DNA from 4 places in the Streptomyces sp. NPDC057963 genome. Region 4 is predicted to be linked to each of the others. Evidence: riboswitches for the same ligand, from Rfam matches in the RefSeq annotation. Region 4 holds a riboswitch; each other region holds the start of a gene.
The links. A riboswitch is a leader RNA that binds a small molecule or an ion and turns the genes downstream of it on or off. The one in region 4 is predicted to bind cobalamin.
Positions count from the first base shown of each region.

Region 1: it holds a riboswitch for cobalamin, as region 4 does, so the genes downstream of both, metE (5-methyltetrahydropteroyltriglutamate--homocysteine S-methyltransferase) here and ACFVT1_RS15460 (prenyltransferase/squalene oxidase repeat-containing protein) in region 4, are expected to answer to the same signal.
Region 2: it holds a riboswitch for cobalamin, as region 4 does, so the genes downstream of both, ACFVT1_RS31975 (cobalamin biosynthesis protein) here and ACFVT1_RS15460 (prenyltransferase/squalene oxidase repeat-containing protein) in region 4, are expected to answer to the same signal.
Region 3: it holds a riboswitch for cobalamin, as region 4 does, so the genes downstream of both, ACFVT1_RS19370 (prenyltransferase/squalene oxidase repeat-containing protein) here and ACFVT1_RS15460 (prenyltransferase/squalene oxidase repeat-containing protein) in region 4, are expected to answer to the same signal.

Region 1 covers NZ_JBHVPX010000010.1:349,530-354,416, reverse strand. The annotation lists gene ACFVT1_RS24635 (response regulator transcription factor) at 53-712, shown strand; gene ACFVT1_RS24630 (sensor histidine kinase) at 706-1,944, shown strand; cobalamin riboswitch at 2,134-2,353, shown strand; gene metE (5-methyltetrahydropteroyltriglutamate--homocysteine S-methyltransferase) at 2,513-4,831, shown strand.
Region 2 covers NZ_JBHVPX010000018.1:56,642-61,528, reverse strand. The annotation lists gene ACFVT1_RS31980 (cobyric acid synthase) at 1-374, opposite strand, end outside; gene ACFVT1_RS31975 (cobalamin biosynthesis protein) at 371-1,384, opposite strand; cobalamin riboswitch at 1,529-1,659, opposite strand; gene ACFVT1_RS31970 (hypothetical protein) at 1,830-2,060, opposite strand; gene ACFVT1_RS31965 (anion permease) at 2,101-3,366, opposite strand; gene ACFVT1_RS31960 (class II aldolase/adducin family protein) at 3,660-4,322, shown strand; gene ACFVT1_RS31955 (alpha/beta hydrolase) at 4,499-4,887, shown strand, end outside.
Region 3 covers NZ_JBHVPX010000007.1:344,608-349,494, forward strand. The annotation lists gene ACFVT1_RS19360 (energy-coupling factor transporter transmembrane component T) at 1-13, opposite strand, end outside; gene ACFVT1_RS19365 (SCO2322 family protein) at 10-690, opposite strand; gene ACFVT1_RS19370 (prenyltransferase/squalene oxidase repeat-containing protein) at 687-1,967, opposite strand; cobalamin riboswitch at 2,075-2,210, opposite strand; gene ACFVT1_RS19375 (MBL fold metallo-hydrolase) at 2,264-3,304, opposite strand; gene ACFVT1_RS19380 (lipocalin-like domain-containing protein) at 3,568-4,071, opposite strand; gene ACFVT1_RS19385 (aldehyde dehydrogenase) at 4,323-4,887, shown strand, end outside.
Region 4 covers NZ_JBHVPX010000005.1:549,087-553,973, reverse strand. The annotation lists gene car (carboxylic acid reductase) at 1-696, shown strand, start outside; gene ACFVT1_RS15465 (hypothetical protein) at 915-2,327, opposite strand; cobalamin riboswitch at 2,444-2,517, opposite strand; cobalamin riboswitch at 2,605-2,749, shown strand; gene ACFVT1_RS15460 (prenyltransferase/squalene oxidase repeat-containing protein) at 2,931-4,887, shown strand, end outside.

The sequences.
Region 1 (4,887 bases), on a different contig from region 4:
AGAGGGCGGCGTCTCCGCCGGTCCAGCCGCACGACCGCAGGAAAGGGGTGCCATGAGGGTGCTACTGGCCGAAGACCACCACGTGCTCGCCCGGACCGTCGCGGCGGGGCTGCGCCGGGTGGCCATCGCCGTCGACGTCGCGGCGTCCGGCGACGTCGCCGAGCGGCTCGCCCTGCTCAACGACTACGACGTCGTCGTCCTCGACCGCGACCTTCCCGTGCTGTCCGGCGATGCCGTATGCCGCACACTGCGCGCACTGGACGAGCCCCCGCGCATCATGATGCTCACCGCCGCCACGGCCACCAGTGAGAGGGTCTACGGCCTCGAAGACCTCGGCGCCGACGACTACCTGGCCAAACCCTTCGACTTCGCCGAACTCGTCGCCCGGATTCGGACACTGTCCCGGCGGGCCCCCGCCCCGGCGCCTCCAGCGCTGCGCTCGCGTGGCATCTGCCTGGACCTCGCACGTCGCGAGGTCCAGGTCGCCGGACAGCCGGTCGAGCTCACCGCCAAGGAGTTCGACGTGCTGCGCCTTCTCATGGAGGCACACGGTGAGCCCGTGTCGCACCAGGAGCTCATCAACGAGGTCTGGGACAGGCACCTCGACCCCCGGACCAGCACCGTGCGCACCACGGTCAGCCGGCTGCGGGCCAAGCTTGCCGGCCGGGCGGTCGTGTCCGCCGACACGGGCGCCGGGTACCGCCTGTGCTGACCACCGTCCCGCGCCCGATGCGGATGATCCGTACCCGCATCGCCCGGCTCCCCTTCCGCGTCCGGCTTGCCACGGCCTTCAGCGGAGTCTTCCTGCTCTCGGGCGCGGCACTCGTGACCTTCGTCGCGCTGCTGGCACGCAGTGGGATCGCCGACCGGGTCAGGCTCGTCTACATTTCCGGCACACCGCAGACTCCCGCGGCCGCCCCGTCCCCCTCGCCGTCGGTCATGGGGCCCAGCTCCATGCCACCGGGCGGACGGGCGACGGACCACGCGGCCGTCGCCGCGGAGTTCGTCCAGGACGCGGTGCTGCACCAGCTCCTGCTCTGGTCCGGGGTCGGCCTGCTGATCATGGCGGTGATCTCCGGATTCGTCGGCTGGTGGCTCGCGGGCCGTGCCCTGAAACCGGTCGCCGCGGTCACCGAGGCGGCCCACCGTATCGGCGACGGAGACCTCCATGAACGACTGGCACTCGTCGGGCCCGACGACGATCTGCACCGTCTCGCCGACACCTTCGACTCGATGCTGGAACGCCTGGAGAGGTCTTTCGACAGCCAGCGCCGTTTCGTCGCCAACGCCTCGCACGAGCTACGCACCCCGCTCACCGTCCAGCGCACCCTGCTCGAAGTAGGGCTGGCCGATCCCATCCCTCCGGAACTGGCCGGCGTACGCGACGACTTGCTGGAATCGAACCGGGACGCCGAGCGGCTCATCGAAGCCCTGCTCCTGCTGGCCGGCATCGACCGCGGCCTGGCCGAGAGACACGCCCTCGACCTCAGAGACCCGGTGCGGCAGGCCGTCGCTCAGCTCGGGCCGCTCGCCGCCGCGCATGACGTCACCATCCGCGTGGAAACCGGGCCCGTAGAAGTCACCGGGGACCCCGTCCTGCTGCGCCACCTCGTCACCAACCTGGTGCGCAACGCCATCCAGTACAACCACCCCGGCGGCCATGTCCAGGTCACGGTTGGGGGCAGCCGGCTCACTGTCACCAACTCCGGGGAGCACATCGCTCCCGACCGGATGCCCGCTCTCTTCGAGCCGTTCCGTCGACTGGGCGCCGACCGCACCAGCACCTCCGGCCACGGGCTGGGCCTGTCCATCGTGCGCTCCATCGCCCAGGCGCAGGGCGCGAACATCTCAGCAGTGCCCGGTCCCGGCGGCGGCCTGACCATCACCGTCGAGTTCGCCGGCGTCCCGGGCCGCAGCAGTGTCACCGACCACGCTTCGAGGTGACGTCGCGCAGACGGTGGCAGCCGTGCGCGACCTCGCCGTACGCACCCTGACCGAGACGGTCGTCCGCTCCCAGGACCGGGCCGTGTTCGTCGTCAACTCCCCTTCGCACACGGCTCCCCGGGCAGATTCCGTGTCACATGTCACGTTCCGGGATGTGAACGGCGGTGCCCCGGGGGCAGCCCACCCTCTAGTCTGGCCGGTGCAGCTGGTTCGCCCTGTCCGCCAGACAGGCGCGTCGCAAGAGGGAACCCGGTGGGAATCCGGGACTGCCCCGCAGCGGTGAGTGGGAACAACCGCCGTCATACGCACTGGATCCGGACCTCGGATCTGGGAAGCGACGGCCAGTAGGTGTCCGCCTCGGCGGACGTGCCCGCGAGTCCGAAGACCTGCCCGTTGCCCGCACGCGACCGATCGCGTGCGGATATCCCGGTGACCTCGTGGGCGGGTCGGCGTACATACCGGACGGACGAGCGCCCCGGGGGCGCAATCGATCCGTCCGGTCCGTCACCCTTCGCGTCCGTGTCCCGTCTCCGGGATCTCAAGGAGTCATCTCGCGAAGGAGATTTCCGTGACAGCGAAGTCCGCAGCCGCGGCAGCACGGGCCACCGTGTACGGCTACCCCCGCCAGGGCCCGAACCGGGAACTGAAGAAGGCCATCGAGGGTTACTGGAAGGGCCGGGTCACCGCCGACGCCCTCCGCGAAACGGCGGCCGGCCTGCGCCGGTCCAACTGGAAGCAACTGGCGGACGCCGGCGTCCACGAGGTGCCCACCGGCGACTTCTCGTACTACGACCACGTCCTGGACACCAGTGTCATGGTCGGCGCCGTCCCGCAGCGGCATCGTGAGGCCGTCACCGCCGACGCGCTCGACGGCTACTTCGCGATGGCCCGCGGCACCCAGGACGTGGCGCCGCTGGAGATGACCAAGTGGTTCGACACCAACTACCACTACCTCGTCCCCGAGCTCGGCCCGGACACCGTCTTCACCGCAGACTCCACCAAGCAGGTCACCGAGCTCAAGGAGGCCCTTGCGCTCGGGCACACCGCCCGGCCCGTGCTGGTCGGCCCTGTCACCTACCTCCTGCTCGCCAAACCCGCCCCGGGGGTGGCGGCCGACTTCGAACCGCTCACCCTGCTGGACCGGTTGCTGCCGGTCTACGCAGAGGTACTCGCCGATCTGCGTGCCGCCGGTGCGGAGTGGGTCCAGCTCGACGAGCCCGCGCTGGTCCAGGACCGCTCCCCGGCCGAACTGAACGCCGCCGCCCGCGCCTACCGTGAACTCGGCGGCCCGACCGACCGGCCCAAGCTGCTCGTGGCCTCCTACTTCGACCGGCTCGGCGCGGCACTCCCCGTACTGGCGAAGGCCCCGGTGGACGGCCTGGCGCTGGACTTCACCGATGCCGCCGCCGCCAACCTCCACGACCTCGCCGCCGCCGGCGGGCTGCCCGGCAAACGGCTCGTCGCGGGCATCGTCGACGGCCGCAACGTCTGGATCAACAACTACGAGAAGTCGCTGTCCACCCTTGCCACCCTTCTCGGCCTCGCCGACCGGGTCGACGTGGCCGCCTCCTGCTCCCTGCTGCACGTCCCCCTCGACACGGCGCCCGAACGGGACATCGACCCTCAGATCCTTCGCTGGCTCGCCTTCGCCGAGCAGAAGACCGCCGAGGTCGTCACGCTGGCGAAGGGACTGGCCCAGGGCACCGGCGCGGTCGCCGCGGAGATCGCCGCCAACCGCGCCGACCTCGCCTCCCGCGCGAACTCCCCGATCACCCACGACCCCGCCGTACGGGCCAGGACCGCGGCCGTCACCGACGCCGACGGCCGCCGCTCCCAGCCGTACACCGAGCGTGCCGCCGCCCAGCGTGCCCACCTCGGACTGCCGCTGCTGCCGACGACCACCATCGGCTCGTTCCCGCAGACGGACGAGCTGCGCGCGGCCCGCGCCGGCCTGCGCGCGGGCCGGATCGACACGGCCGGTTACGAGGAGCGGATCAGGGCCGAAATCGGCGAGGTCATCTCCTTCCAGGAAGAGACCGGCATCGACGTCCTGGTCCACGGTGAGCCCGAACGCAACGACATGGTGCAGTACTTCGCCGAACAGCTCACCGGCTACCTCGCCACCCGGCACGGCTGGGTCCAGTCCTACGGCACCCGCTACGTCCGCCCACCGGTCCTGGCCGGCGACATCTCCCGGCCCGAGGCGATGACGGTGCGCTGGACCTCGTACGCCCAGTCGCTCACCGACCGTCCGGTCAAGGGCATGCTGACCGGGCCCGTCACCATGCTGGCCTGGTCCTTCGTCCGCGACGACCAGCCGCTCGGCGACACCGCCCGGCAGGTCGCCCTCGCCCTGCGCGACGAGGTCGACGACCTGGAAGCCGGCGGCACATCGGTCATCCAGGTCGACGAACCCGCCCTGCGCGAAACCCTGCCGCTGCGCGCGGCGGACCACGCCGCGTACCTGGACTGGGCCACCGAGTCGTTCCGTCTCACCACCAGCGGCGTGCGACCGGACACCCAGATCCACACCCACATGTGCTACGCCGAGTTCGGCGACATCGTCCAGGCCATCGACGACCTCGACGCCGACGTCATCAGCCTGGAGGCCGCCCGTTCCCACATGCAGGTGGCCCGCGAACTCGCCGCGCACGGCTACCCGCGCGAAGCGGGCCCCGGCGTGTACGACATCCACTCCCCCCGCGTGCCCGACGCGGACGAGGCTGCCGCCCTCCTCCGCAAGGGACTGAAGGCCATTCCCGCCGAACGGCTGTGGGTCAACCCCGACTGCGGCCTGAAGACCCGCGGCTGGCCCGAGACCAAGGCGTCCCTGGAGAACCTGGTCGCCGCGGCCCGCACGGTCCGCGGCGAGCTGCCCGCGTCCTGACCCGTAGGCGCCCCAAGGGACGGGGCACCTACGGGTGCCCCGTCCCCGGCGCCACG
Region 2 (4,887 bases), on a different contig from region 4:
CCCCGAAGCTGTTCCAGGCAGTCCACGACCGTGGAGAGCAGCGCTTCCTGCCGGCCCCCGTGGTAGCCGCGGGCGCTCATCTCGCCCACCGGCCTGCCCATCAGGACGACCTGGCTGGAGCGGTCGCCGCCGGGCTTGAGCAGGACCGGGTTCATCAGCGCGGTCGGCTCCACCCGGGCGGCCTGCGCCTGCATGGCCTGGGCACGGCCGATCTCGGCACCCTCGCGGGTGACGAACGAGTTCAGCGACATGTTCTGCGCCTTGAAGGGCGCCACCTTCACGCCCCGGCGCACGAGCCAGCGGCAGATGCCCGCGGTGACGACGCTCTTGCCCGCGTCCGAGGTGGTTCCGGCGACCAGCAGTCCGCCGCTCATGTCCGTCTCCGTCCTGTGATGCGCGTTCCCGGCACACGGGTTCCGGCGGTCCCGCGCCCCGCGATCCGCCGTGCGGCGAGGCCCGCGCCCAGCCGTCCCGCCACGCACACGCCGAGGGCCAGTGCGCCCACCCGGCGCGACAGCCGTACCGCGCGTTCGATGTCCTCGGTCTCCACGGCCCGGCCCGTCTCCCCGTTGAGGACCGGACGGTGCTCGACCCGGCCGCCGTACGCGAGCGTCCCGCCGAGCCGTACGCCGAGCGCACCCGCGAACGAGGCTTCCACCGGGCCCGCGTTGGGGCTCGGGTGCTCGGCCGCGTCGGCCCGCCAGGCCCGTACCGCTGCCCGTGGCCGCCCGCCCGCGGCCACGGCGAGCAGGGCCGTGAGCCGGGCACCCGGCCAGCCCGCGAGGTCGTCGAGCCGGGCCGAGGCCCAGCCGTAGCGGCGGTGGCGGGGCGACCTGTGGCCGACCATGGCGTCGAGGGTGTTGGCGGCCCGGAAGCCGACGAGGCCGGGCACCCCGGCCAGCGCACCCCACACCAGGGCGCCGACCACGGCGTCCGAGGTGTTCTCGGCCACGGACTCCACCACGGCACGGGCGATCTGCGGTCCGTCGAGGGAGTACGGGTCCCGCCCGCACAGATGCGGCAGCCGCTCGCGGGCACGCTCGATGTCACCGGCGGCCAGGGCGGCGCCGATGGTCCGGGCCTCACGCCCCAGGGACGTACCGCCGACGACGGACCAGGTGGCTGCGGCGGTCAGCGCGACGGAGGCGGCGGGGCGGCTGCGTACGGCACGGGTGATCAGCGCGGCACCACCCGCGGCGCCTCCGGCGCAGACAAGGGTGTGCAGCGCGCCCCACCCGCGGTGGTCGCGCCACAGCCGGCGCTCGACGCCCGCCGCGGCCCGTCCGAAGGCGGCGACGGGATGCCCCCTGCGGGGGTCACCGAGCAGCAGATCGCCGATCAGGCCGACTGTGGCGCCGTACGCGAAGATGCGGTCGGCACGCACGGCTCAACCGGCCGTCACGCCTCGGAGGAGCTTCGTACAGGCGGCTCTCGTCGAGAGCGCCACGGCATCGGACGCACGGCAGCCAGGCATGGCGATATGTCCTCACTCAGGGTCCGCGCCCTGGTTCGACGTGACCGGCGACGAGAGTCTCCTGGCTCCCGGATCCGCAGTTCCCCGGCCTTCCAGCCCGCTCGCGCGTGCCGTGACTTCCGGTGTGGGGGACTGCTCCCCGGTGACAGTGGCGGGACCGCGCCGGATTCGCACCGGCTTCCTCTGCTGTCGCCGTAATTGGCTCCGGCAGTCCACCACGCTGTGCAAACGCCCGTCAACTTGCCGTTGACCTGCGGCGGCGCAGTGTGCTGAGGCCCACACCGGGCCGGAGCACACCACTGCGGGCCGGACACACGAGAGGTGTCCGGCCCGACGGGGGTGAGCGGAGGACCGCTCAGGCGACGATCAGATAGATCCCGTACGCGACCGCCGCCGCGCACAGCGTGAAGCAGACGTACGCGCCGGCGCGGGCCAGCAGCAGTGAGCCGCCGGAGCCGCCCTGCGCCGCCGGTTCGGGCTGCTTCGAGAGGCCGACGATTCCCAGGGTGAAGAGGCCCACCAGCGCGACGGTGACGACGAGGGAGACACCGAAGACGGAGCCGAGGGCTGCCCAGTCGATTTTCATGCTGATTCCTTAGACGGACGGCCGGGCCTGGAGGGCCGGCCTAGACAGTGGCGGGTCGCGCCGGGTCCGGGGCGGTGCCGGCCGGGGCCGGAATGGTGGTCTTGAGGTCCTGGGCCGTCGCCTGGGCCGCGGTGGGCGGCGGGCTGACGGCGGCGATGGCCGTGGTGACGACGCCCGCGGGCTCGGCAGGGACGTCCGCCGGCGCGACATCGCCGTGGCCGACCGGCTTGCGCCGCGACACCAGCCAGATCGCCCCGGAGCCCGCGACCAGCAGCACCGCGACGACGACGACACCCCAGGTGCCCTGCCGGGTGAGGAACTCCGCGCCCGCGCCGACCAGGCCCGCGGCCGGCAGGGTCAGCCCCCAGGCGACGAACATCCGGGTGGCGGTGGACCAGCGGACCACGCCGCCCTGGCGGCCGAGGCCCGCGCCCATCACGGCGCCGGAGCAGGACTGCGTGGTGGAGAGGGAGAAGCCGAGGTGCGAGGAGGCCAGGATGACCGTGGCCGCACTGGTCTGCGCGGCGAAGCCCTGCGGCGGCTTGAGATCGGTGAGGCCGCTGCCCATGGTGCGGATGATGCGCCAGCCGCCCAGGTAGGTGCCGAGCGCGATGGCCGTACCGGCGCAGACGATGACCCAGACCGGCGGGTTGGAGCCGGGGTGCAGGACGCCGCCGGTGACCAGCGCGAGGGTGATGATGCCCATGGTCTTCTGCGCGTCGTTGGTGCCGTGGGCGAGGGAGACCAGTCCGGCCGAGGCGATCTGACCGGCGCGGTAGCCCTTCGCGGTGGCCTTCTCCTGGGCGCCGTCGCGGATCTTCCCGCCGATCCGGTACGTCAGCCGGGTGGCCAGCAGCGCGGCCAGACCGGCGACGATCGGGGCGGCGACCGCGGGGAGCAGCACCTTGGTGACGACGGTGCCGCCGTTGACCGACGACCAGCCCGCCGACATCACCGCAGCGCCGATCAGGCCGCCGAACAGGGCGTGCGAGGAGCTGGACGGCAGTCCGACCAGCCAGGTCAGCAGATTCCACAGGATGGCGCCGACGAGTGCCGCGAAGATGACTTCCGTCCGCAGCCCGTTCTCGTTGATGATCCCGCCGGAGATCGTCTTGGCGACCTCCACGGACAGGAACGCGCCGACGAGGTTGAGAACGGCGGACATGGCCACCGCGGTCTTCGGTTTGAGTGCGCCGGTCGAGATGGTGGTCGCCATCGCGTTGGCGGTGTCGTGGAAACCGTTCGTGAAATCGAACACTAGAGCTGTCACGATCACAATCGCGAGGAGCAGCGTGATGTGTTCCATTTACCCAGGCAATCGTTCGACGTCAGTGGCATGTGGACCGTAGGCAACCTGGGTGAACGGAAGATGAACTGAGCAGGGCGTTGTGGTGTCTCCGTACGTCGTCGTGCCGCTCTGCCCGTCCTCCGGTCGTTCTCCGGGGCCGTGCGGGCCGGGTGCAGCGCCGGGCGAGGTATGTTTCGGCCACTTGTCACCCTTTTGTTAATTTCTCCGATCCGTGACGGCGGTCTCTCCGGTCGGCGGTCTCTCCGGTCGACGGCATGTCCGTCCGGCCTCCGGGCTGACAGGATCTCCGCATGAGCGATCAGCAGCGGGACGCGATCGAACGGGCCTGGGAGGGTGTCGTAGCCACCGCCCGCAGGACGGCGGCGGACGGCCTCGTCGTCGGAACCTCGGGAAACGTGTCGGCCCGGGTCGGCGGGACGGTCCTGGTCACCCCGAGCGGAGTGCCGTACGACCGGCTCGGCCCCGAGGACGCGGTCGGCGTCGATCTGGACGGCAACCGCGTCCTCGGTGAACTGGCGCCGACCAGCGAACTCCCGCTCCATCTCGCGGTCTACCGGAACAGCGACGCGGCGGCCGTCGTACACACCCACGCGGTGCATGCCACGGCCGTCTCCACCCTGGTCCCCGAGGTCCCCCCGGTCCACTACGCCGTCGCCGTGCTCGGGGGCTCCGTCCGGGTCGCGGCCTACGCGCGCTACGGGACCGTGGAACTGGCCGAGAACATGCTCACCGCCCTGCGCGGCCGGACGGGCTGCCTGCTCCAGAACCACGGAACCGTCACCTACGGAGCCACCCTGGACGAGGCGTACGACCGGACCGCCCAGCTGGAATGGCTCTGCCGGCTCTGGCTCACCGCGAGCTCCGTCCCCGGACACACCCCGAGCCTGCTCTCCCCGGCCCAACTGCGTGAAGTCCGGGAAGCCCTGAAGGGATACGGACAACCCGGCGGCTGACCCGGCGGCTGACCGGGCGTCCGGCCCCCCGGCCCCCGCCCCCGGGGCCCCGCTGCCCCGCCGCCCCGAAAGGACAAGGACAACCGGGCCGCAGACCCGGCCGCCCGGTCCCCGCCGGGACACCGGACGGCCCCCGTCCGCTGGCAGGGTGCGGCACACCCCACGACACTGAAGCGGTGCGCCCGGCAACAGTCACGGCAGCAGCCGTCACCACGATCCTCGGCGTCGGTGCGGCAGCTGTCGCGGCCGGCCGGTACGCCAGCGACGCCGCCCTCAGGGCGCCGTCCGGACGGCCGCTCCCCGCCGACCGCAGGCTCACCGTGCACGCCACGGCCGCCGGGCAGGTCACCCTGACCCGCTCCTTCGCCGCCCTGCGGCCCGGCAGGTACGGGCTCGTGGGCGACGACATCCACGCCGTCGTCGGCCCGGTGATCGAACACGCCCCTCACGCCCCCGACACCGTCGTCCGCCGGCTGGAGCGGGTCAGCCGCGGCAGCCTGGAACCCGGCGCCAAGGTCTGCGTCACCCCGCAGCTGTACAGCGGCGACCCCTCCACGGCCCTCGG
Region 3 (4,887 bases), on a different contig from region 4:
TCGAGGCCGTCATCCGCGGCGGCGGCGGGCCTGCACGACTGCGGCGATGCCGAGGAGGAGAACGGCGCCGACCCCGACGAGCACCCCGGCGGAGGGACCGCCGCCCGAGCCGTCCGCGGCGTCGGCGGCGGACGCGTCCGGGGCCCCGGACGCGGGGGCGGCCGGCGTTCCGTGCCCGGTGCCCGAGATCTGTTCGCCGCAGCCCGAGCCCGGATAGCCGGATATGGCGCAGAGCAGCGCGCCGCTGTCGTAGCGCAACGGCTTGGCCACCGAGGCGAGCGCCTCCGCGGTGCTCGCGTCCGGGGCGACCCGCGCGCACGCGGTACGCGGCGCGGGAGGCGTCTCCCCGGCCGGGGCGTCCGCCGCGGTGCCCGGGTCGATGACCAGCGCTACCCGCTTGCTGCCGTCCTCGGCCGGGGTGTCCGCGCAGATCTCCGCGAACCCGGGGGAGCGGCGCGGTTGCGCCGAGTCCTGCGAGTCCTCGCTCACCGCGAACCGGAAGCCCTGCACCGCGCCGTCGTCCGGCCGGACCAGGGACGGGCCCTGGGTGGCGTACGTCCAGCCGGTGCCGGAGCTCTCCCAGAACGACCAGTACCGGTACCCGTCCGCCCGCGCCGTCCCCGCGCCGAGCACGGCCAGGACGGCACCGAGGACCACCAGGAGGGCGGCCGCCCTTCCCGCCCGCCTCACAGCTGCTGGTTCTTCCGGCGCCCGCTGATCAGGAAGCCGGCGCCCGCACCGACGACGAGACCGATGCCGACGTACCACCACACGCCGCCGATCACGTCGTCTCCGCTGTGGACCTCGTCCTTCTCCGTGGCCACGTACCCGGTCTCGGCGGACGGGTCGGGCGTCGTGACGGCCGCCGGCACGGGACCGGCCGCGTTCAGCCGGTCGACCAGGTCGACGCCGCCGAAGTCGCGGGCGTCGGAGCCGGTCGCGTGGGCGGCCAGGATCAGCTGCGCGTAGGCGGCGGGACCGTTCTGCTCGGCCCACGCCCCGGAGTTCTTCTTCAGCCAGGTCATGGCCTTGGCGGCCTTGTCCTGGTGGCCCGCGGCGGACAGCGCGACGACCGCGTCCGCGGTGTTGCCGAAGTCGGGCTGCGGGGTGGAGTCGGCGGCTCCGGGCATCGGCGCCAGGTCGAGATGGCCGCTGGTGGCGAGTGCGTCCGCGAGGTAGTGGGCGCCGTTCTGGGCGGCCTGCTCGGGCGTGAGCGCCGGGCCCGGCCCCGGGTGGCAGGTGGGCGCCTTGGCCGAGGTGTTGTTCCCGACGGCCAGGGCCTTGCCCATCGTGCCGAGCACCGCGGCCGCGGTGGCGTCCGCGTTGGCGGCGAGCTTCCCGGCCTTGTCGGGCTGATAGGCGAAGGCGCCCCCGTCCTTGCCGCCGCACGGGATCGCGAGCTTCAGCAGCGGGGCGTAGGGGGTCTTGCCGCCGTGGGTCGTGATGTCGCCGAGCCGCTGGCCCTGCCGGGCGAGGGCGCCGATCACCAGCGAGGTGGAGTTGGCGTCACTGGCCGCGCCCGGGGCGTAGCCCCAGCCGCCGTCCTCGTTCTGTACGGACTTCAGCCAGCGGACCGAGTCGTTCACGGTGTCCCGGTGCCCGCCCACCTCGACGAGCGCCTGGACGGCGGCCGCGGTGGCGTTGGTGTCCAGCACGGTCTTCCCGGTGCACGGCTGGGAGACATCGGGCCGGTACGCGGCGTAGGCGCCGTTGGAGCACTGCTGGGAGATCAGCCAGTCCACCGACTTCGTGGCGGGCGTGACGCCCTCGACCCGCTGCGCGAGGAAGGCGAGCGACTGCCGCCAGACGCCGTCGTAGGTGGGGTCCTTCGTGCCGTACAGCCCGGACGGCAGTGCCGCGGACGGCGAGGGCGACGGGGACGGCGCTGCGACCGCGACCGGGGCAGCGGCCGCACAGAGCACGGTGGCGGTGGCGGCGAGCGTTGCTGCTCTGCGGCGTACGGTCATGGCGGGCGGGGCCTCTCCTGCGGGGGATCCGGGCACAGGCACGCTCAGGCACCAGGCTCCGGCCCCGTATTCCTCGACGGTGCCGACCACCGGGGTTCCGGTGGCGGGAGCCGGTCACGACCGCGGACAGGGCATTCCGGCTCACCGCCTGGAACGACGGTTCACGGCTGCGTGGTCAGTGCCGGATTTGCACCGGCTTCCCCCTGAACGGGCATGATGACGACTCGCACACTGTACCGGGCGGGGAGGGGCGGGTTCCGGGCCGGTGGCCGCGGCGAACCCCTTCGTGGAAGTGGTCACACCGCGATGTACGTCACGGGGTCGCTCCCCGCCACGGCCTCCGCGCGCCCCAGCTTCACCAGCCGCCGCAGATGCGCCTCGGCCTCCGAGACGGCGATGTTCCGCGAGCCGCGCGGGATCCGGTCCCACGGCCGGTTCCACTCCATCCGCTCGGCCAGTTCCCACGGCGTCAGGGCGGTGGCCAGCAGCCCGAGCAGCCCGGTCAGCCGCTCCTCGTGATGAGCCAGGAGTTCCCGTACGCGCCCCGCGGCGTCCGCGAACGCGTACTGATGGGCGGGCAGCACCTCCGCCGCCCCGAGCCTGCCGATGCGCTCCAGCGAGTCGAGGTAGTCGCCGAGGGGATCGGTGACCGCGGCGTCGTCCGGGTCCTCGTACAGCCCGATGTGCGGGCTGATCCCGGGCAGCAGATGATCCCCGGAGAAGAGCCGGCCCCGGCCGGGCAGATTCCCCGGATGCCGCTCCTCCAGATGCAGGCAGACATGGCCGGGTGTGTGCCCCGGCGTCCAGATGGCCCGCAGCGTGCGTCCCGCCAGGTCGAGGAGCTCCCCGGGGACGATCTCCCGGTCCGGGAGCGCGGCCCGCTGTCCGGGCAGGGTGGGTGCCCGGCCCCGCTCGGCCGCGGCGGCCCGCAACGGCGCGAGATGCTCCTCGGGCGCACCGACCGCGGTGAGCTTCGCCGCGAGATACGACAGCCAGGTGCCCGGCCGGGACTCACGGGTCCGGCGCACGATCGCGGCGTCCGCCGCATGCATGGCGATCCAGGCCCCCGACGCCTCGCGCACCTGCCCGGAGAGACCGTGGTGGTCGGGATGGTGGTGGGTGACGACCACGCCGTGGACGTCACCGGCATCCGCGCCGACGGCGGCGAGCCCGGCGGTGAGCGTGTCCCACGCCTCCGGGTCGTCCCAGCCCGTGTCGATCAGGACCGGCCCGCGATCGGTGTCGAGGACGTGCACCAGGGTGTGGCCGAGCGGATTGTCCGGGATGGGGACCTTGATGCTGTGCACGCCCCCGCCGTGGTCGGTCACCTGGGTCATGGGCTCGCCCTCTCTCTCCGAGGCATGGCCGGTGTACCGGACGTACGGGTGTGCGGTGCACCGCGCCCACTGTAACGAGAACTTGTTTCAGTAGTAGCCCCGGTCGACCATCTCTTCCGTCCGTGGTCCGCGTGCGCCGGGCGTCACGCGGACCACGGTTCGCGTCAGCGCGAACGGTGCGGGGCGGTCCTCACGGTCCGCATCCCGCGCCGGGCGGTGGACGCGGCCGGCCGGAAGGCCGGTGAACCCGGATCAGCCGTCGCTCACGCGGCCTCCGCGGCCGGCCGGTGCCACACGAGCCGCGGGGCGCGGGCGTCCTCGCCGATCCCCTCGTTCGGGGGGAACAGGGTTAATCGGTCCCCCTCCACTTCCCAGCGGCGCTCCTGCTGGGTGCCGACCCAGGGGCGTAGCGACGCGATGTGCAGGTGGTGGACGACCCGGTCGCCCGTCACCTCGTAGGTTCCCGCATACCCCAGGTACGGAGAGGTCCTGAGCAGGGTCGCGGAGTCGACCGAGTCGGTCGACTCCGGCTCCGCCGCCGGTTCGGAATCCAGGTCCGGGTTCAGCACGCTCACGGACATGTGGCCGTCGGCGGTGTAGGTGATCAGCCCTGTCGGGCGTTGGCCCAGGGGGTGTTCGAGCGTGCGGCCGGAGACGTCCACGATGGCGACGCTGCTGAGCAGCCAGGCGCCTAGGAGGGGATGCCCGGAGGCATCCGGCCGGGGGGCTGATGGATGATGCGGTTCGGTGCGGGACGGGGTGTGCACGTGATTCCCTTCCTGGGTGTATGGACTTCCGGACAGGTGCGTGGGGGACGGCGGTCGTTCTCGTCCCTACCCGTGCGGAACGCCCCGGAAGCGACGGACGTGCGAGGAAACCGACCGGGCGGCACGGCGGCGGCCGTCCGTGCCCGCGTGCTGTCGCGGCCGTGGACTCCTGGAACTGGAACTGGTATCAGTTCTGACACGCAGTCAGTTGGTGAGTCGGGAAACGCGCCGGGTCGCGGGAGGCAGCAGCCATGACCGAGCTTGTCGAACACGGAAAACTGTTCATCGGCGGGGAGTTGGTCGATCCGCTGGGCCGGGAGGTCATCGAGGTCGTCTCGCCCCACACCGAACAGGTCATCGGCCGGGTGCCGCACGCCTGCGAGGGGGATGTGGACCGGGCCGTCGCCGCTGCCCGGCGGGCGTTCGACGAGGGGCCCTGGCCGCGGGCGACCCTGGACGAGCGGATCGCGGTGATCACCCGGATCAAGGACGCGTTCGCCGTGCGGTACGAGGAGATCGCCCGGGTCATCAGCGCGCAGAACGGCACCCCGTACACGTCCGGTGTCATGGTGCAGGCGCTCGCCGCGATGATGGTGTGGGACGCGGCGATCACCGTCGCCCGCTCCTTCTCGTGCGAGGAGCGGCGGGACGGGGTTCTCGGGCCGCTGCTGGTGCGGCGGGAGCCGGTCGGGGTGGTCGCGGCCGTGGTGCCGTGGAACGTCCCGCAGTTCACCGCCGCCGCGAAGCTCGCGCCCGCGCTGCTGGCCGGCTGCTCCGCCGTGCTCAAGGTCTCGCCCGAAACCCCGCTGGACGCCT
Region 4 (4,887 bases):
ATCCGCGCCACCAGCCCGGTGCGGTACATCGATCAGAGCTACGCCCATGGGTACGCGACCAGCAAGTGGGCCGGCGAGGTTCTCCTCCGGGAGGCACACGACCTGTGCGGTCTGCCGGTCGCCACCTTCCGGTCGGACATGATCCTCGCGCACAGCAGGTACCAGGGGCAGTTGAATGTGCCCGACGTGTTCACCCGTCTGCTGCTCAGCCTGGTCGCCACCGGCATCGCGCCGGGCTCGTTCTATCGGACCGGCGCACGCGCGCACTACGACGGACTGCCGGTCGACTTCACCGCCGGGGCCATCACCTCGCTGGGCGCGCAGGCCACCGAGGGCCACCGGACCTTCAACGTGCTGAACCCGCACGACGACGGCATCTCGCTGGACACCTTCGTCGACTGGCTCACCGAGGCCGGCCACCCGATCCGGCGGATCGACGACTACGGCGCATGGCTCGCCCGCATCACGGCCGCGGCCCGCGCCCTGCCGGAGAAGCAGCGCCGGCACTCACTGCTGCCCCTGCTGCACGCCTTCGCGCAACCCGAGGAAGGTGTCCCTGGTTCGGCGTTTCCCGCCGAGCGGTTCCACGCCGCCGTGCAAGCCGCGGAGGCCGGCCCCGGCAAGGACATCCCCCATCTGTCGGCAGCCCTCATTCGCAAGTACGTCACCGACCTGCGCCGGCTCGATCTGCTCTGAGGGTCCGAGGACAGACCTCACTGCCTCGGGCCGCCGACCGCGTGCGTGAGTGTGTCCGGCCAGTTGTCCGGCCGGACGGCGTTCGGCCACGATGCCGGTCGCGGCGGGAGCGGGGGTGCGGCGCGCGTGCTCCCGGCGCCGGGCGGTGCCCTGGTGCGGACCGGTCGTTCGGCGGGGACCGGTCCGCAGCGCGAGGGGAGCCCGGCGCCGGACGCGGGTCAGGCCCCCCAGCGCAGTGCGATGGTGTCACCCGCGTTGACGGCCGTGCCCCGGGTGGCACTGGTGAACGCGGAGCCGTCGGTGCTGACCTTCCAGGTGTTGGAGCCGCTGTTGGCCTTGCCGTTGAGCGCCGTGATGCCGCCTGTTCCGGACGGCGGCATCACCGCGGTCACGCAGCCGGACGGGGTGGCGGCGCTCGTGGCGGCGTCGAGTACGGATCCCAGCGTGGTCGTGGTCCCGGTCGGGGTGACGGAGACGGAGCACACCTTCACGTTTCCGGCACCGTCGTCCACGGTGAGAGCCAGCCGTGCGGCCGTGCCGGCGGTGAAGGTGGTCTGGGCCACCCACTGGGGTGCGCCGCTGGTGACCGGTAGCGGGGGAGTGGCGGTGAAGCCGCCACCCGCGACGGCGCGCAGCCCGTCGACGGATGCGTAGGCGGAGGGCGTGGTGTCGCTCGGCAGGTACTTGAAGCCGCCGCCCGGGTTGAATTGCTGGGCTATGAGGAAGTCGACGGGGGTCTTGCCGGCGGAAGTGAGGAAGTCCCCGGTCTGCGGGTTGATGCCGCAGGCGTTCAGCCCGGACACGGCCCAGCCGTTGGAGTCGGTGTTGACACCGAACATGGCATTGAACGCACCGGTGCCGGTCACCAACTTGCCCTTGAGGAACGCCTTGGCCCGGGTGATTCCCGAGTCGGTGCTCGGGACGCCGGAGACGCACAGCGCGGCCATCGCGGCACCGGTCATGTCGATGTCGCTCGTGGCGCCGAGCTGCCCCGGGTCGCCCTCGGCCTTGCTGAAGTTCCAGCCGCCGTCGTTGTGCTGGTTGGCCCGGATGCGGGTGACCAGGGAGTCCCGCAGGGCCTGCGGTATGCGCTGCGCCCCTGCCTGCGTCTTGGCCCCGCCGAGGGCCAGCGCGGCGAAGACGGTGCCGTTGAAATTGGCGGACGGGCCGAAGTAGCCGGGCTCGGCGTTCTGCCAGTGGCTGTAGATGTCGGCGACCAGATTGCGGGAAGCCGAGACACGGGCCGGATCGATGCCGGCGGCGTAGGCGTTGAGCGCGGCACGCTCGTAGTCGGTGACCACCGGCGTCGCGGACGGCCAGCCGGCCGTGGACAGGAGGCTGCGGTAGACGGTTCTCGCGTTCTTCGTTGTATCCCCGCCCGGTGTGACGTCCACCGCGGCCGTGCCCGCGGCGGCGAGTGCGCTGAACGCCCACTCGTTCGACAGCCCGGAGCCGGCGTACGAACCATCGGCGGCCTGCAGGGACTTGAGGTACGCGACACCGTTGGTCTTCGATGTCGTGATCTGCGCGGGCGATGCGGTGGCGGCCGCGGGCAGCACAGTCAGGCAGAACGCGCCGATGGTGGCGGACGCGGTGAACGCCAGGGGGCGGAAGGACGTAAGGCGGGACATGGCCTGCTCCTGAGAGTGAGGGGCGCCGACCGGACCCGTGTCCTCACCGTGCGGAGGCAGCAGGCAGGGCCGCCGCCCGAACGCGTGGACCGGCTTCCTGTAATGCACCGCCGCATGGGCATTCGGGCTTGGCACGACTCCGTCGTGCCATACCGCTGCGCGTCAGCCCCGGATTCTCACCGGATTCCCCCACGTGGCAGCCCAGGACGCTACCCGAGGCTCACAACTCCCGCCAGACGCGGGGCAGGCCGAACCTCTCCGTCTCATGGCCGTACCTTGACGGCCTCTGCCACTCCGTGCTCAAATCCGCCTGATATGCACTGAGTTCCAGGGGAAGCCGGTCGAAACCCGGCGCTGACCCGCAACCGTAGGCCCGGTTCCTGCCGGGCGAGCCGGAATGCCTGGAGCGTGGTTTTCAGCGAGAAACGCCGTCGCGGACTACGGCGTGGTCGACCAGCCCTGTCGCGCGGCACGCCATGCGGTGGAGGCCCTTCAGCCACGTTTCCGTTCGTGCGGACACCGGACGAGGGGGCCGTGGTGGGGACCGAGAGACGAAAAGGCGGACAGGGCGCGGCCGCAGGCCCCCTGGCACTGCTGGCGGCGATGGGTCTCATGTTCGCTGCCTGCGTGACGTTCATCACCGTCACCCCGGCTGCGGCCGATGCCCTCGACGACTGCACCGCCACCAAGGGCGCCGTCGTCGCCGTCGACTTCGGGCCCTTCGGCGGGAAGGTCGAGCGCGGCTGCGACACCACCCCGACCACCGGCTACGAACTCCTCCACAAGGGTGGCTTCACCACCACGGGCACCCAGCACGACGGGCCGGCCTTCATCTGCCGCATCGGTTTCGGCGCCGGTGCCCAGCAGCCGACCGAGGACAAGGAGTCCTGCGTCCTCACCCCGCCCGCCACCGCCTACTGGTCCTACTGGACCGCCTCGCCCGGCCAGGACACATGGACCTACAGCCAGTACGGCGCCATGGACCGCAAGCCCAAGAACGGCGACGTGGACGCCTGGGTGTTCGGCGGCACCGACGTCGGCGGCACCACCGGCAAGCCGGCCTTCACCCCCGACGAGGTCCGTGCCGGGGGCGGCAGCACCACACCCGACCCCGGCGGCACACCCACCGTCCCTCCCGGCTCGGTCGACGTACCGGCCGCCGCTCGGTGGCTCAGAAGTGCCCTGAAGGACGGCGAACGCATCGTCGACGACGGCGCCGACACCAACTACCTCCTGACCACCGAAACCGCCTACGCGCTGGGCGCCGCGGACGGCAGGAGCGCGACTCTCGACAAGGTCACCGCCTTTCTCGCCGCGCACACCGACGGATATGCCTACCCGGCGGGCAAGGACCGGGCCCCCGACGCGACCGCCGCCGCGCGCCTCGCGCTGCTCGCCGAGATTACCGAGGGCGACCCGCACCACTTCGGGGGACACGACCTGATCGGCGACCTGACCAGGAACGTCTGCGCCGCCGGTCCCGAGTCCGGCAGTCCGACCCCCGGCTGCACCGCCAGGGGCGACTTCCGCAACGCCACGTACACCGACGGCCAGGCGCTGTCCGTGCTGGCGCTTCTGCGGGCCGGCGTCGAACCCCCGGCCGCCGCCGTGGACCGGCTGACCCAGGTGCAGTGCGACGGCGGCGGGATCACAAGCATCCTCATCCGCCCCGGGGAGTACTGCGACGGTGACCCCGCGACCACGGGCGTCGTGACCCTCGCCCTGCACCGGGCGGGCGGCCACGAGGCAGCCGTGACCAGGGCACGGGCGTACCTGAAGAAGGCCCAGCGCGAGGACGGTTCGTTCCCCGGCTACACCGGTGCCACAACGGGCAGCGTCACGGCCACCGCCTACGCGGCACAGGCGCTGCGCGCAGTCGGGGACACCGCACAGGCGGACGCGGGTGTCTCGTGGCTGTCGCGCCGGCAACTGGACGGCGGCGGCTTCGGCTTCGAAGAGGGGGCCACCGAACCGGCCCCGTATCCGACGGCCCCGGCCGTCCTCGCGGGAGCGGGCACCGACCTCGCGCACCTGACGGCGAAGAAGGCGGACCCGACCGGCCCACCGACGACCGAGCCGCCCACCACGCACCCCACCACACCGGCAGGAGAGGGCCCCGACCTCAAGAAGGGTGTCTCCTACCTCACCCGGCCGTCCCATCTCCAGCAGGGCCGGTACTACGCCGCCGGTCCCGGCTCGACCCGCGCGGACTTCGGCCTCACCATCGACGGTGCCTACGCGCTTGCCGCCACCGGCCTCGCCCAAGCCGAACTGCGCGGCATCGTCGACTTCCTCGACAGCAACGGCAGGGACGGCGAGGGCCGGACCGTGCACGACTGGACCGGCGCGGGTACGAAGTACGCCGCCGGAGGCTCCCTCGGGAAGACCGCACTGCTGGCGGAGGCGGTGGGTCGCGACCCGCGGAACTTCGGCGGGAAGGACATGATCGCCGCCCTCGGCCAGGCCGTGTGCAAGGCGCCGAGCAAGGCGCCTGACCGCAGCTGCGCCGCCCAGGGGGCCTACACCTACGCCCCTTCCGTCTTCGCCCAGTCCCTGGCGA